Regions from separate parts of the Nocardioides sp. NPDC127503 genome, predicted to be linked through region 1. Evidence: riboswitches for the same ligand, from Rfam matches in the RefSeq annotation. Region 1 holds a riboswitch; each other region holds the start of a gene.

The links. A riboswitch is a leader RNA that binds a small molecule or an ion and turns the genes downstream of it on or off. The one in region 1 is predicted to bind cobalamin.
Region 2: linked by a shared signal. The riboswitch ahead of ABTW65_RS21665 (prenyltransferase/squalene oxidase repeat-containing protein) and the one ahead of ABTW65_RS09920 (VWA domain-containing protein) in region 1 are both predicted to bind cobalamin.
Region 3: linked by a shared signal. The riboswitch ahead of cobN (cobaltochelatase subunit CobN) and the one ahead of ABTW65_RS09920 (VWA domain-containing protein) in region 1 are both predicted to bind cobalamin.

Annotation. Positions count from the first base shown of each region.
Region 1 covers NZ_JBEORH010000003.1:589,679-594,623, forward strand. Annotated here, with positions in the region: gene bluB (5,6-dimethylbenzimidazole synthase) at 1-539, shown strand, start outside; gene cbiE (precorrin-6y C5,15-methyltransferase (decarboxylating) subunit CbiE) at 1,063-2,289, opposite strand; cobalamin riboswitch at 2,352-2,491, shown strand; gene ABTW65_RS09920 (VWA domain-containing protein) at 2,517-4,598, shown strand; gene cobO (cob(I)yrinic acid a,c-diamide adenosyltransferase) at 4,598-4,945, shown strand, end outside.
Region 2 covers NZ_JBEORH010000010.1:65,280-70,224, reverse strand. Annotated here, with positions in the region: gene gatB (Asp-tRNA(Asn)/Glu-tRNA(Gln) amidotransferase subunit GatB) at 1-591, shown strand, start outside; gene ABTW65_RS21675 (NYN domain-containing protein) at 722-1,486, shown strand; gene ABTW65_RS21670 (glycoside hydrolase family 19 protein) at 1,497-2,135, opposite strand; cobalamin riboswitch at 2,214-2,336, shown strand; gene ABTW65_RS21665 (prenyltransferase/squalene oxidase repeat-containing protein) at 2,403-3,476, shown strand; gene ABTW65_RS21660 (hypothetical protein) at 3,470-4,081, shown strand; gene ABTW65_RS21655 (CbiQ family ECF transporter T component) at 4,078-4,945, shown strand, end outside.
Region 3 covers NZ_JBEORH010000011.1:4,097-9,041, forward strand. Annotated here, with positions in the region: gene cobN (cobaltochelatase subunit CobN) at 1-1,899, opposite strand, end outside; cobalamin riboswitch at 1,934-2,078, opposite strand; gene ABTW65_RS22815 (GNAT family N-acetyltransferase) at 2,056-2,616, opposite strand; gene ABTW65_RS22820 (ArsR/SmtB family transcription factor) at 2,714-3,334, shown strand; gene ABTW65_RS22825 (hypothetical protein) at 3,327-4,052, shown strand; gene ABTW65_RS22830 (phytoene desaturase family protein) at 4,034-4,945, opposite strand, start outside.

The sequences.
Region 1 (4,945 bases):
TGCTCTCCGCCGCCCACGCCGCTCCGAGCGTCGGGATGACCCAGCCGTGGGACTTCGTGCTGGTGCGCTCGCCGGAGACGCTCTCGGCCTTCCGCGAGCACGTCGCCACCGAGCGGGACCTGTTCGCGTCCTCGCTCTCCGGAGAGCGGGCCGAGACCTTCTCCCGGATCAAGATCGAGGGCATCTGCGAGTCCGGGCTCGGGGTCGTCGTCGGGTACGACCCGACCCGCGGCGGGTCGCAGGTCCTCGGACGGCACGCCATCGCCGACGCCGGGCTCTACTCGACCGTCCTCGCGATCCAGAACCTCTGGCTCGCCGCCACCGCCGAGGGCCTCGGCGTCGGCTGGGTCAGCTTCTACCGCGAGGAGTTCCTGCGATCGCTGGTCGGGCTTCCGGAGCACGTACGTCCGGTGGCTTGGCTCTGTGTCGGGGCTGTCGAGGGGGTGCCTGAGGTGCCGGATCTGGAGCGGTTCGGGTGGAGGCATCGGTCGGAGCTGGCCTCCGTGGTTCATGAGGAGAGGTATCTTTCCGGGCGCTGAGGCTGCCGTGTTTTCTGGTTGGGGTTTGCCGCCGACCCGTTCTTGGAGGGTGTTTCTCGGCGGCGCCCGGAGTAAAGGCGATGTATCGAGCTTGTCGAGATGACGGCCTTCGGCCGCCGGCTTCGCCGGTCGCCTTCGGCGATCCTTGACACCGGGCTCCGCCGAGAATTTTGGCTGGCTATCGGGTCGGCGGCAGGGGTTTGGCGCGGGTTTTCGAGTTGGGCACGGGCTTGGGATCTTGGGTTGTCCCGCTTCCTGCAGTCGGGTGGTTGATCGGTGGAAGGAATTTTTCTTCCACGCGGCGACTCCACTCGGTGAGGGACCGGGGGGCGAACGAAAATTCGTTCGTCACGGAGATCACCAGCCAGGACGAGCACGGGGTGGAAGGAATTTTTCTTCCGTGGGCCTGGTCAGGATCGTGGTGGGACGAACGAATTTTCGTTCGCCCGGATCCTCGCCTGTCGGAGTGGGTCGATCGGGTGAAAGAGAATTTTCTTTCACCCGAAGCGCCCGCGATGGCCACTTAGCGGATCGACGATCCGGCGAAGTTGGCGCTGTCGGGGACGACGAAGGACCACTGCGTCACAGCCCGTGCGGGAGTCCAGCCGGTGAACGTGCCGATCGGAGCGGAGGTCTCCACCGAGATCCGGGTGAGCTCACCGGCGTGCTGCTGGTAGGCGGTGGCTAGCAGCTGCTCGGTCTCCAGGGTGACGCCGTGGACGACGAGCCGGCCACCGGGGCGGAGGGCGGCTAGGCAGGTGTCGAGCACTCCGGGGCGGGTCGCGCCGCCGCCGATGAAGATCGCATCGGGCGCCGGGAGATCGCGCAACGCATCGGGGGCGCGGCCTTGGACTACGGCCAGGCCGGGTACGCCGAGGCGGGCCGCGTTGCGGGCGATCCGGGCGGCCCGCTCAGGAGAGGCCTCGACCGCGGTCGTGGTGCAGGACGGGTGCGCTCGCATCCACTCGATCCCGACCGAGCCGGCACCGGCACCGACGTCCCACAGGTGCGCTCCCGGGGTGGGGGCCAGGCGCGCCAGGGCCGAGGCCCGCAGGTCGCGCTTGGTCAGCTGGCCGTCGTTCTCGAAGACGTCGTCGGGAAGGCCCGCGGCCCAGCCGAGGAGGGGTGTGCCGACGCACTCGATCGCCACGATGTTGAGGAGTGAAGACTCGCCGCCCCACTCCGAGGCGGTCGCCGTCCGGACGCTCTCCGTCTCCGCCCCCAGGTCGCCCAGGACGGTCATCATCGAGGCACCGAAACCAGTCGTGACCAGGAGGTTTGCCACCGAGGCAGGAGTGGATGCGTCCGAGGAGAGCGCCAGGATCCGGCGGCCAGGGGCGAGCTCGCGCGCGATCAGCGAGACGTCGCGGCCGACGAGGCTGACGACCACGCACGACTCGGCCGCCCAGCCCATCCGGGCACGGGCGAGGGCGACGGAGGAGACGGCGGGCTCGATGCGTACGTTCGCCGGGCCGAGCAGCTCGATCAGGGTCGTACCGATGCCGGAGACCAGCGGGTCGCCCGAGGCCAGAGCGACGACGGAGGAGTCGCCCGGCAGCGACGCGAGGAGAGCCGGCAGACCCTCGCGCAGCGGCGAGGGCCAGGGCTCGCGGCGCTGGCCGGGGACGTCCGGGACGAGGTCGAGATGACGCTTGCCGCCGAGGAGGACGGCGGACTCCCGGATCAGCTGCTGGTGACGTACGGGAATCTCGTCCCAACCTCCGGCACCGATGCCCACCACGACGATCATGAGGCCAGACGCTACAGTGGCGGCTCAGGCGCGAGGTGCCCCGACTGCCCAGTCATCGGCTCTGTCACAGGAGCTGGTGAGGACGGTGGGAAGGGAGAATCTGGGAAGCCGGTGAGATTCCGGCACAGGCCCGCTGCGGTGAACCGAGCCCCACACGGGGGACTCGGCAAGTCCGAAGACCGGCCCCGCGTCCATCCATTCAAGCGATAGGGAGCGGGAGCCTCTCCATGCCGGTTCATTACCCATTTTCTGCCGTCCTCGGCTGCCAGGCGGACGACCTCGACGACATGGGCCTCGCGCTCGTGCTCACCACCATCTCCCCGGAGATCGGCGGGGTGCTGGTCCGTGGCGAGAAGGGGACCGCGAAGTCGACGGCCGTACGCGGTCTGGCGGCCGTGCTGCCCTCGATCTCGGTCTACGCCGGGGATCGGTTCTCGATCGACCCCGCCGACCCCTCCGCGGAGTCGCCGGACGGGCCCTTCGGGTCCGCCGCCGTCGTGGAGAGCCGGCCGGTGCGGCTGGTCGAGCTCCCCGTCGGAGCCACCGAGGACCGCGTCGTCGGCTCGCTCCACCTGGAGAGCGCGCTGTCGCGCGGTGCGGTCGAGTTCGAGCCGGGGCTGCTGGCGCGGGCACACCGCGGCCTGCTCTACGTCGACGAGGTCAACCTGCTCCACGACCACCTGGTCGACCTGCTGCTCGACGCGGCGGCGATGGGGCGGGTCAGCGTCGAGCGGGACGGCGTCTCGGTCGAGCACGCCGCCCGGTTCGTACTGATCGGCACCATGAACCCCGAGGAGGGCGAGCTGCGCCCGCAGCTCCTGGACCGCTTCGGGCTCACCGTCGAGGTCGCAGCGCCCCGGGAGCCGGCGCTGCGCGCCGAGGTCGTACGCCGCCGGATGGCCTTCGACCTGGACGCCCCCGCGTTCGTCGAGCGCTATGTGGCCGCAGAGCGCGACCTGACCGCACGGGTCGCCACCGCTCGCGCCCTCGTCGGGAAGGTCCGGCTCACCGCGCCCGGGCTGCTCAAGATCGCCGAGGTCTGCGCGGCGTTCGAGGTCGACGGGCTGCGCGCCGACATCGTCACCGCCCGCACCGCGGTCGCGCACGCGGCCTGGGCCGGTCGCTCAGAGGTCACCCGCGAGGACATCCGCCGCGCTGCCCTGCTGGCCCTCCCTCACCGCCGCCGTCGCAACCCCTTCGACGCTCCCGGGCTCGACGAGGACCTGCTCGACCGCATTCTTGGCGACGAGGAGCTGCCGCCCGAGCCGCCGGAAGGCGGGCCGGACCAGGATGACCCCCAGGACGACCCGCACGACGCACCGCAGGACGGATCCGAGTCCGAGCCGGAGGTCGGGCCGGCCGAGAGCTCCCACGAGGGCTCCTCGGATACCGAGCCCGTCGAGACGTCCCAGGACGAGACCTCGACAACGGACGAGGCCCCGCCCAGCCCGTCGGCGGGGAACACCTCGACCACCGCCGCAGGCACCGCCTACCGCCCCCGTCTCCTGACCGTGACCGGCCTGGGCACGGGCCGCACCGGCGGCCGGAGCAAGGCGATCGGCAGCAGCGGCCGCCGGATCGGCGCGAGCGTCAGCACTCGTGGCTCGCTCCACCTCGTCGAGACGCTCAAGGCGGCCGCTGGCAAGCAGGGCGCAAGGGACCGTACGTCGGCGAAGGTCGAGCTGCGGATCGAGGACCTCCGCACCGCGGTCCGTGAGGGCCGGGAGGCCAACCTGGTGCTCTTCTGCGTGGACGCATCCGGGTCGATGGCCGCGCGCAAGCGGATGGCGCAGGTCAAGGCGGCGGTCCTCTCGCTGCTGCTCGACGCCTACCGTCGCCGCGACAAGGTCGGGATGATCACCTTCCGGGGCGAGGGTGCCGAGCTGGTGCTGCCGCCAACCGGGTCGGTCGACCTCGCCGCGGCACGCCTCGACGAGGTGCCCGCCGGAGGACGTACGCCGCTGGCCGAAGGCCTCCTCGAGGCCGCCCGCGTGCTCCAGCGCGAGCACCTGCGTGACCCCGATCTGCGGCCGCTGCTGGTGGTCGTCACCGACGGTCGCGCCAACTCGAAGACCCACGGCAAGGACGCCGTCCGGCGCTCGCAGCAGGCCGCCGCGTACGTCGCCGGTCTGGGCGTCACCACCGTCGTCATCGACTCCGAGAGCGGGCCGATGCGGCTCGGGCTGGCCCGCCAGCTGGCCGAGCACCTGGGCGCCGAGCACGTGCCGGTCGCCGAGGTGAGCGCCGAGGCGCTGACCTCCACCATCCACGGGTTCACCGGATCCACCATGGGAAGGGGCGCTGCCTGATGCCGAAGGGACAGCCGCTGAACGTGCCCGACGACGGGCTCACCACCCGCCAGCGCCGCAACCGGCCGCTGGTGATGGTCCACACCGGCCCCGGCAAGGGGAAGTCGACCGCCGCCTTCGGGCTCGCGCTGCGCGGCTGGAACCAGGGCTGGCGGATCGGGGTCTTCCAGTTCGTGAAGTCGGCCAAGTGGCGCATCGGTGAGCAGACCGTGCTCGAGCGCCTCGGCAAGTTGCACGAGGAGACCGGCGAGGGTGGGCCGGTCGACTGGCACAAGATGGGCTCCGGCTGGTCCTGGAGCCGCAAACAGGGTGACGTCGAGGACCACGCTGCGGACGCCGCCGAGGGC
Region 2 (4,945 bases), on a different contig from region 1:
CCGGTCGCGCCGTCGCGCGAGTGGGTCGAGGAGCTGCGAGCGAGCCTGCCGGAGCGTACTGCTGACAAGCGGGCCCGCCTGCAGGTCGAGTGGGGCTACTCCGACCTGGAGATGCGTGACGTCTGGGCCGCGGGCGCTCTGTCGCTGATCGAGGCGACCGTCGCCGAAGGAACCTCCCCGCAGGCCGCCCGTAAGTGGTGGATGGCCGAGCTCTCCCGCAGCGCCAACGACCGTGGCGTCGAGCTCGCCGAGGTCGGTGTCACTCCGGTGCAGGTCGCCGAGGTGCAGAAGCTGGTCGACGCCAAGACGCTGACCGACAAGCTGGCCCGGCAGGTCTTCGAGGGTCTTCTCGCAGGTGAGGGCACGGTCTCCGAGATCATCGACGCCCGTGGCCTCGCCGTGGTCTCCGACGACGGTGCCCTCGGCGCCGCCGTCGACGAAGCCATCGACGCCCAGCCCGCCGTCGCCGAGAAGATCCGCGGCGGCAACCAGGCCGCGGCCGGTGCCCTCATCGGCGCGGTCATGAAGGCGACCGGCGGCAAGGCCGACGCCAAGCGCGTCCGCGAGCTGATCCTGGAGAAGCTCTCCTGATCCCACGCCGAGTCGGCTCGTCCTGACAACAAACTCCGCCGAGTCGGCGCGTCATGACGCGCCGACTCGGCGTTGGTTTTGGTCAGGATGAGCCGACTCGGCGATGGGGTGCACTGGCAGACTGTCCGGCGTGACCGTGACCGAGCCCTTCCGTATCGCACTGCTCATCGACGCCGACAACGCGCCCGCCTCGAAGATCGACGACATCTTGAACGACCTGGCCGAGTACGGCGAGGTGACGATCCGACGGGCTTACGGCAACTGGACCAAGTCCGAGCTCAAGGGCTGGATCGAGGAGCTGCACGATGCCGCGATCAGGCCGATGCAGCAGTTCGACCTGACCGCGCACAAGAACGCCTCCGACATGGCGCTCGCCATCGACGCGGTCGAGCTGTTGCACGCGGCGATCCCGGACGCGTTCGCGCTGGTCTCCTCCGACTCCGACTTCACGCCGCTGGTGCACTACCTGCGGGAGAAGGGCCGCGCGGTCTACGGCTATGGCCGGGAGAAGACGCCGGCGCCGTTCAAGAGCGCCTGCACCCGGTTCACCGTGGTGGAGAAGCTCGGTGGCTCCGAGGAGGAGACCGAGGTCGACGCCGAGCCCGGGACCACGCGCACACGCAAGCAGTCGTCATCGGCGACCAACGGGCAGGCGCTGAAGCGCAACGCCCGGTTGATCCAGCTGCTGCGCAACTCCATCGCCGCGGCCGCCGACGACGACGGCTGGGCCCTGGTCGGCACCGTGGTCTCCCGCATCCGCAACCAGTCCTCCGAGGACCCGCGCAACTACGGGTACGCGACCTGGACCAAGCTCATCAAGGCGATCGATCTCTTCGAGCTCAAGGATGAGGGCACCTCCGCGATCGCGGTCAGCGACAAGCGCACCAAGAAGTGACGTACGTCCTCTACCGGGTCTGCGCGGAGGCGGCCGGGCGGGCGCATCTGACGCCCTTGGGCACCGACCCGTGGAGGTGCTTCAGCGCGGCCTTGAAGTCGCGGCAGCGCTCGGCGTCCTCCTTCTTGTTCGAGGGATAGCCGATCGCCGCGTTGACCTTGCCCATGTCGAGGGCGTCGGCGAGCGGGTTGATGTCGCGGGCGACGGTCCAGTACCAGCGCGAGATCGGGGCGCTGTAGTCCAGCGACCGGGCGAGCTCGGGGCGGCGGCGCAGGTCGATGTCGAAGTAGGTGCCGGCGTCGGTGTAGTTGGCCTCGCCGGTCAGCTGGATGTAGCCGCGGCCGGTGAACTTCCGCTTGTCGCGGCCCTTGGCGTCGTGGTGGAAGGAGCTCTCGTTGGCGAGAGTGGTCAGATACGCCGCCTGCCGGTAGGGGGTGGTTATCTCGGCGTCGGTCATCGCTCGGTTGAGGCTCGGGAGCCCGGTCTCGACGGTGCTCCGGTCGCCGACCTTCTCGCCGAACATGGCGATCAGATCGACGTACGTGACCGATGTCCGTGCCTCCTCCGCGCCGGCCGTCGTGGTCGGGGAGAGGGCGAGAAGGGTGGCCGAGATCGATGCTGCGACAAGGCCGAGAATCCTGTGGCGCATGGGGACAGAGTGACTGCTCGACGGCGATCCCGCAAGCAGGGCCCGCCAGGCATAGGATTGCCCCCGCATAGCAGAGCCTCAATCAACACACGCCGTGGTGGGGGAAGCCGGTCGAATCCCGGCGCTGACCCGCAACCGTAGGCCCAGGCACCGAGAGTGTCCTGGGCGAGCCGGAGCACCTGCCGACGGACGCGTACTGACCTGACGCTGTCGTGGAAAGCAGCGGGTCGGCCTTGGGCCTTCCCGACGAACAGCGCGGAAGGAACCATGAAGAAGACCGTCCTCGGTGGCATCGCCGCCGCCCTCGCCCTCACCTCGCTCGCCGGCTGCGGCGAGAAAGCCGTCGAGGAGGGGGAGAAGCCCACCTACGACGCCAAGGTGTCCACCTCGGTGGCCGACTGGCTCGTGGCCCAGGCGCCGGAGGGTGTGGCCCGCAACGCGCAGTACGGCACCGACGACTTCGGGCTCAGCGCCGACATCGGGATCGCGCTGGCCGAGGTCGGTGGCTACGACGAGGAGATCTCGACGATCGCCGCGGCCGTGATGGAGAACAAGAAGGCCTACACCTCGCCCGGGTTCGGCACCATCACCTCGGCCGGGGCCACCGCGAAGGCGCTGGTCCTCCAGCAGAACGTCGACGCCTCCGACCCCGGTCTGCTGAAGCAGCTCGAGGGCACGGTCGCCGAGAACGGCCGCATCGCCGACAAGCTCGACCCCAAGAACAAGGAGGCGGCCGACTACTCCAACACCATCGGACAGTCGTACGCCGTGTGGGCTCTCAACAACGCCGAGAGCAAGGAAGCCGCGGCCGCGACGGAGTTCCTGGCCGGGCAGCAGTGCGAGGAGGGCTGGTTCCGGGTCACCTTCGCGGCCGACCCCGCCGCCGCTGACCAGACCTGCGACGCCGACCCGAAGGCCGTCCCGGACGCCGACGCCACCGCGTTCGCGCTGATCGCCCTGTCCGGGGTTGCGTCCCCGGAGGCGGAGAAGGCCGTCGAGGCCGGCGTGGAGTGGCTGAAGGAGACCCAGGCGAAGGACGGGTCGTTCAAGGCCGCCACCGGCAACATCGCCAACTCCAACACCACCGGCCTGGCCGGATGGGCGTTCGGGCGCGCCGGTGAGACCGCTGCCGCGGAGAAGGCGGCGGCCTGGGTCGCCGACCACGTCGTGACCTGTGGCGACGACGCCGGCGCGGTGGCCTATGACGACGCCGCGCTGACCGAGGGCAACGCCAAGGGCCTGACCAAGGAGTCCGAGGGGATGTATCGCCTCGCCGCTGCTCAGGCGCTGCCGTCGCTGGTCTTCCTGCCCAAGGACGCGACCGCGAAGAGCTCGTGCTGATCCTGCGGTCCTCGTTGGTGGCCCTGGCGTTCCTCGCCGGGGCCACCGCACCCGTCCTCGCCCCGGTCGCCGCATCGTCTGCCGCCGAGACGTGTGACGGGGTCACCGTCGTCGTCGAGCCCAACGCGCTGGGTGGCGACCCCGAGGTCACCTGTGTCCAGCCCGAGGAGGGCGACACCGGCGCCGATCTCTTCGAGAAGGCCGGACATCCGCTCACCTTTGTGACCTCGATGCCCAGCGTCGTATGCCGCGTCGATGAGCGCCCGAAGGCGGCCGGTTGCGCCCAGATGCCGCCTGCCGACGCGTACTGGTCGCTCTGGATCACCGACGATTCGGGGGCCTGGAGCTACGCCTCCAGAAATGTTACCGAAATCAGCGTGACCTCCGGGCAGGGTGTTGCGTTCACGTGGATAGACGACGATGTCGTTACCGCTCCGGCGACGGAGCTTGGGGATGCTGTGGGGGCGCCCTCAAGCCCGTCGCCGGAGTTATTTCCGGAAGAACCGACAGATTCGGCCTCCGAGCATCTGCCCGCCTGGGTCGCACCCGCGGGGATCCTCGCACTCTTCGCCGTCGCCGGTGCCGTGTGGTGGCGTCGGCGATGAGCACCCTGTTCCGTACGGCCGCGGTCGCGCACCTGCCCCGCGATCTGCACCCCGTCGCCTGGTGGGTGTGGGCGATCGGCCTGGCTGCGTACGCCTCCTTCACCACCAACCCGTTGCTGCTCCTGCTCCTGGTGGGGGTGGTGTCGGTCGTGGTCGCCGCGCGCCGAGGCGAGCAACCGTGGGCGAAGGCGTTCCGGCTCTACGTCGGCCTCGCGGTGTTCATCGTCGTGACCCGGGTGCTCTTCCGAGTGCTCCTGGGCGCGGTGCCGGGCCACGTGCTCATCGACCTGCCCGAGATCCCGCTTCCGGAGTGGGTGCTGGGGATCAGGCTGCTCGGGCCGCTCACCCGCGAGGCGCTGCTGGCCGGCCTCTACGACGGGTTGCGGCTGGGCGTCATCGTGATCTGCGTCGGCGCGGCCAACGCGCTGGCGAACCCGAAGCGGCTGCTGCGCTCGCTGCCGCCGGCGCTCTACGAGATCGGCACCGCTGTCGTGGTCGCCGTGACCGTGCTGCCGCAGCTGGCCGAATCGGTGCAGCGGGTGCGCGCCGCGCAACGGCTGCGTGCCGGTGCGACCGGAAACGTCAGGCGCCTGCGCCGCTTCCTGGTGCCGGTGCTCGAGGACGCCCTGGAGCGGTCGATGGCGCTGGCGGCGGGGATGGACACCCGCGGCTACGGACGTACGGCCGGCGTCCCGGTCGCCACCAGGCGGATCACTTCGGCGCTCATGCTGGTCTCGCTCGTCGGGCTCTGCGCCGGCGTCTACGCGGTGCTGGACGGCACCACGCCTGGCTGGCTGGCCGCCACCATGCTGAGCCTGGGCGTCGGCACCGCCGCCGGAGGGCTGGCGCTCGCCGGCCGCCGCG
Region 3 (4,945 bases), on a different contig from region 1:
CTTCATCAGCTGCCAGATCTCGCCGCGGATGGCGGGCAGCTTGGCCGGGTCCATGGAGGAGATCCGGTCGTACTCCTCCATCAGCCCTTCCAGCCGCGCGATGTCGCCGTAGGACTCCGCACGCGCCATCGGCGGCACCAGGTGGTCGATGATCGTGGCGTGCGCGCGGCGCTTCGCCTGGGCACCCTCGCCCGGGTCGTTGACCAGGAACGGGTAGATCAGCGGCATGTTGCCAATGGCCGCATCCGGGCCGCAGGACGCCGACAGCGCGGCGTTCTTGCCGGGCAGCCACTCCATCGAGCCGTGCTTGCCGAGATGGACGACGGCATCGGCACGGAAGCCGTTCTCGAGCCAGCGGTAGGCACCGAGGTAGTGGTGCGACGGCGGCAGGTCGGGGTCGTGGTAGATCGCGACCGGGTTCTCCCCGAACCCGCGCGGCGGCTGGATCAGGATCACGATGTTGCCGGCCTGGAGCGTGGCAAGGACGAGCTCGTCGTTGTCGTTGACGAAGAGCTTGCCCGGCGTCGGCCCCCACGTCTCGACCATCTGTTCGCGCAGGTCAGCGGGGAGATCCGCGGTCCACTTGTCGTAGTCGGCCTTGGAGATGCGTACGTGGGCGTCGGTGAGCTGGGCGTTGGTCAGCCACTCCTCGTCCTGGCCGCCAGCCGCGATCAGCGCGTGGATCAGCGCGTCACCGGCGGCCGTGTCGGCGGCGGCGTCAGCAGCGACGTCGGCGGAGTCGAGGATGCGTACGACCTCGTTGTCCTGCCCGAGGTCATAGCCCTCCTCGCGGAGCCGGCGCAGCATCCGGATCGCGGAGACCGGGGTGTCCAGGCCGACCGCGTTGCCGATCCGGGAGTGCTTGGTGGGGTAGGCGGAGAGGACCAGCGCGAGGCGCTTGTCCGGGTTGGCCGTGTGCCGCAGGCGGGCGTGGTTGACCGCGATCCGGGCGACTCGCGCAGTGCGCTCGGGATCGGCGACGTAGTGGGGGAGACCCTGCTCGTCGAGCTCCTTGAAGGAGAACGGGGCGGTGATGATCCGCCCGTCGAACTCGGGGATCGCGATCTGGTTGGCCGAGTCGAGCGGCGTGACGCCGTCGTCGGAGGCCTCCCACTCCGCGCGCGAGCTGGTCAGGCACAGGCCCTGGAGCACCGGGATGTCGAGCGCCGCCATCCGCTCCACGTCCCAGGCCTCGTCCTCGCCGCCGGCGCTCGCCGAGGCGGGCACCGAGCCACCGGCCGCGAGCACGGTCACGATCAGCGCGTCGAGGGTGCCGAGCGCCTCGTAGAGGTCGTCGGGTGCCGAGCGCAGCGAGCCCGCGAAGACGGGTACCCCGGTGGCCGCGCCGGTCGCGTCGATGGCGTCGGCCAGCGCGTGGGCGAACGCGGTGTTCCCGCTGGTCTCGTGGGCGCGGTAGTAGAGCACGCCGATGCGGGGACGAGTGGCGTCGGCGGGCTCGGGCCGCTCCGCGAACCCCCACGCCGGCACCGTGGCAGGCGGCTCGAACCCGAAACCCGTCAGCAGGACCGTGTCGGAGAGGAACGCGTGCAGTTGGGCGAGGTTGGTCGGCCCGCCCTCGGCGAGATAGCGGTGGGCCTCGGCGGCGACGCCCATCGGGACGGTGGAGTGCTCCATCAGCTCGGCGCTCGGCTGCTGCTCGCCGCCGAGGACCACGACCGGGGTGCCGCGCTCCTTGACGGCGCTCAGCCCGTCCCACAGATCGTTGGGCGAGCCGAGGAGCCGGAAGACGACCAGGTCGGCATCGGCCACGACCTGCTCCAGATCGGTCGCTCGCGACGGGTTCGCCCAGGCGTAGTCGGCGCCGCTGGCACGGGCCGAGAGCAGGTCGGTGTCCGAGGTGGACAGAAGGGCGATGCGTACGCGTGCAGAGTCGGCCATGCCGAGTTCCTCCTAGGGGTTCTCGCCCCGTCGATCGGTCGGATAGCCCGCGGCCAGTGTCTGGCTGTGTCCGTGCCCAGAAGCTGTACGGACGTCACAGTGGCGGAACCGCCCCGGACTCTCACCGGGTTCCTGCGCCACGAGCGTGCTCGCAGCCTACCCCGCGCGCTGCTCGAGCCAGGTCTCGCGGGTGATCTCGTACTCGACCTCTCCGTCGGCATGTCCTGCGAGCGGTTCCTCGAACTCCTGGTGGAAGGAGCGTACGAAGCTCATCCCGACCGACACCATCGTTGCTCGGGAGGCCTCGTTGACCGACATCGTCTGCGCGATCACCCGATCGATCCCGAGCTCCTCGAACCCGTGCCGGAGCAGCTCGAGCGAGCCCTCCTTCGCGTAGCCCTTGTGCCAGTGCCGCTGCGGGAGCCGGTAGCCGAGCTCGGCGGCATCGGTACGCGGCGGGTTGTCGGGCGGCTCGAACATGTAGAGCCCGACGGCCTCACCGGCCGAGAACCCGATCCACTTGCCCAGCGCATCCGTCTCCTTCGCGACCCGGATCCACTTGTGCATCCGCTCCTCGGTCTCCTCCGGCCTGAGCGCGCGGGTGAACAGATGGCGCAGCACCACCGGATCCGAGTTGAGCTCGATCAGGAACGGCAGATGCACTTCGGACAGCGGAACCAGGTCGAGGCGCTCGGTGCGCAGATGGGCTTGCGGCATGGGCCAGACGTTAGCCAGGACGTACGTCGCCAGCACCTGGTTTCTGGGGCGATCAACTCAATTGACAAATCTGTTTGTCAATTGCATCCTGGGTCTTGTGAGCAACGGCATCATCTACGTCGACGAGCCGGACCGGGTGGCCGCGGCGCTGTCGCCTATTCGTCGGCAGCTCCTCGGTCACCTGCAGGAGCCCACGTCGGCCACCCAGCTCGCCGCCGTGCTCGAGCTGCCTCGCCAGCGGGTGAACTACCATCTGCGGGCGCTCGAGTCGGCCGGGTTGGTGGAGCTGGTCGAGGAGCGGAAGCGCCGCGGCTTCGTCGAGCGGATCGTCCGCGCGAAGCCGGGTGCGTTCGTGGTCGACCCATCGGTGATGGGCCGCGGACCCGAGTCCGCTGAGAGCGCGGGGCGGGTCATGGACCAGTTCGCCGCCGACCACCTTGTCGGGGTCGCCGCAGCCACCGTGCGGGATGTGGCCCGCATGCAGGTCAAGGCGGACGAGCAGGGCAAGCGCCTGCTCACGTTCACGATCGAGGCCGCCGTGCGCTTCGCTGACGCCGCCGACGTGCACAGATTCACCGAGGAGCTGACCGAAGCGCTGCGGCGTACGGCCGAGAGCTTCGACAGCCCGACCGGCCGGCAGTACCGCGTGGTCATCGGTGGGCATCCCGCCCCGGCAGCGGTGACCGCCCCATCCGAACAGGAGCAGAGTGATGAATGACATCCAGAGCGGCGAGACGCCGCGGATCGAGGTCACCGCGGCGGCCTCGGCCGATGCCGCGTGGCAGGCGCTGCGGGACCCGGCCGCCATCCGACAGTGGCACGGCTGGGACGCGGATGAGATCGAGGCCGAGATCGACTCGATCTACTTCACCGATGTCGTCGAGGAGGCCGACCGGCGCACCCTGGTCGCCAACGGCGGCGACAGGTTCGACATCCAGCCGGAAGGCGACGGCGTCCGAATCACGCTGACCCGTGCGCCGTTGTCCGGCAACCCGGACTGGGACGCCTACTACGACGACGTCACCGAGGGTTGGACGTCGTTCCTGCATCAGCTTCGGTTCGCGCTCGAGCGCCGGCCCGGCATGACACGCCGCACGTTGTTCTTCGCCGATCGCGGCACCTACTCGGGCACCGTCATCGAGCGGCTCGGCCTCGACGCTGTCGCCGGCCAGCCCCGGGGCAGCCGCCACACAGCGACGATCGCCGGCGAGGACGTGGCCGGCGAGGTGTGGTTCCGCTCGGCGCACCAGCTGGGCGTGACGGTCGACGCATGGGGCGAGGGCCTGCTGGTGATCGCCGGCACGGCGCCGTCGGACGCCGACCCGGCGGGCACCTCGATGGCCATCCTCAGCACGTACGGCCTCGAGGACGCCGACTTCGCGCAGCTCGACACGAGGTGGGCCGGCTGGTGGGCCGATCACCGGGCGGGGGAGTGATCCTCCGCGGCCAGGTGGCGGAGAGCTCGATGGGCGGCGTGGTAGCCGCACATGCCGTGGACGCCGGCGCCGGGCGGGGTGGCGGCGGAGCATAGGAACATCCCGGGAATGCCGGTGTCGTAGCCGGCGAGGGTGGGGCGGACGATGAGCTGGCGAAGCGTGTTGGCGCCGGTGGAGATGTCACCCCCGACGTAGTTGAGGTTGTACGCCGCGTAGTCGGCCGGTGTGGTGACGTGCGTCGCCACGATCTGGTCGCGGAAGCCCGGGGCGAAGCGCTCGATCTGGGCCAGCACCGCGTCGGTGGCGTCGCCCTCGTAGGCGTGCGGGACGTGTGCGTAGGCCCAGACCGGGTTGAGGTCTCCGGCCGAGCGGGACGGGTCCGCGACGTACTGCTGCCCGAGCAGCACGAAGGGACGCTCAGGCATCCGGCCTGCTGCCATCTCCCGCTCGCTGGCCGCCACGTCCGCGATCGACCCGCCGAGATGGACGGTGCCGGCGCGGCCGACCTCCGGGTCACGCCACGGGATCGGCCCGCGGACCGCCAGGTCGAGCTTGTACGCCGCGGGGCCGTGCTGCCACCTCCGCATCGCCCGGCGCGGCCGCTCGGGGAGGGCTTCGCCGACGATGTCGGCGAAGCCGCCGGGGCTGGTGTCGAACAGGGTGACATCCGAGTCAGGAAGGTCGGCGAGGCTGCGGACGGTGGTGCCGGTGACGACGGTGCCGCCCAGCTCCTCGAGCAGCTCCGCCATGGCGAGGGTGATCGCGTGGGAGCCACCCTCGGCGACCGGCCATCCGTAGCGATGTCCGCTGGCCACCAGCATGGTGCCCACGGCGGCCGTGCCCGGGCGGTCCAGCGGCTGGAACGCGTGCGCCGCACACCCGGCGAAGAGTCC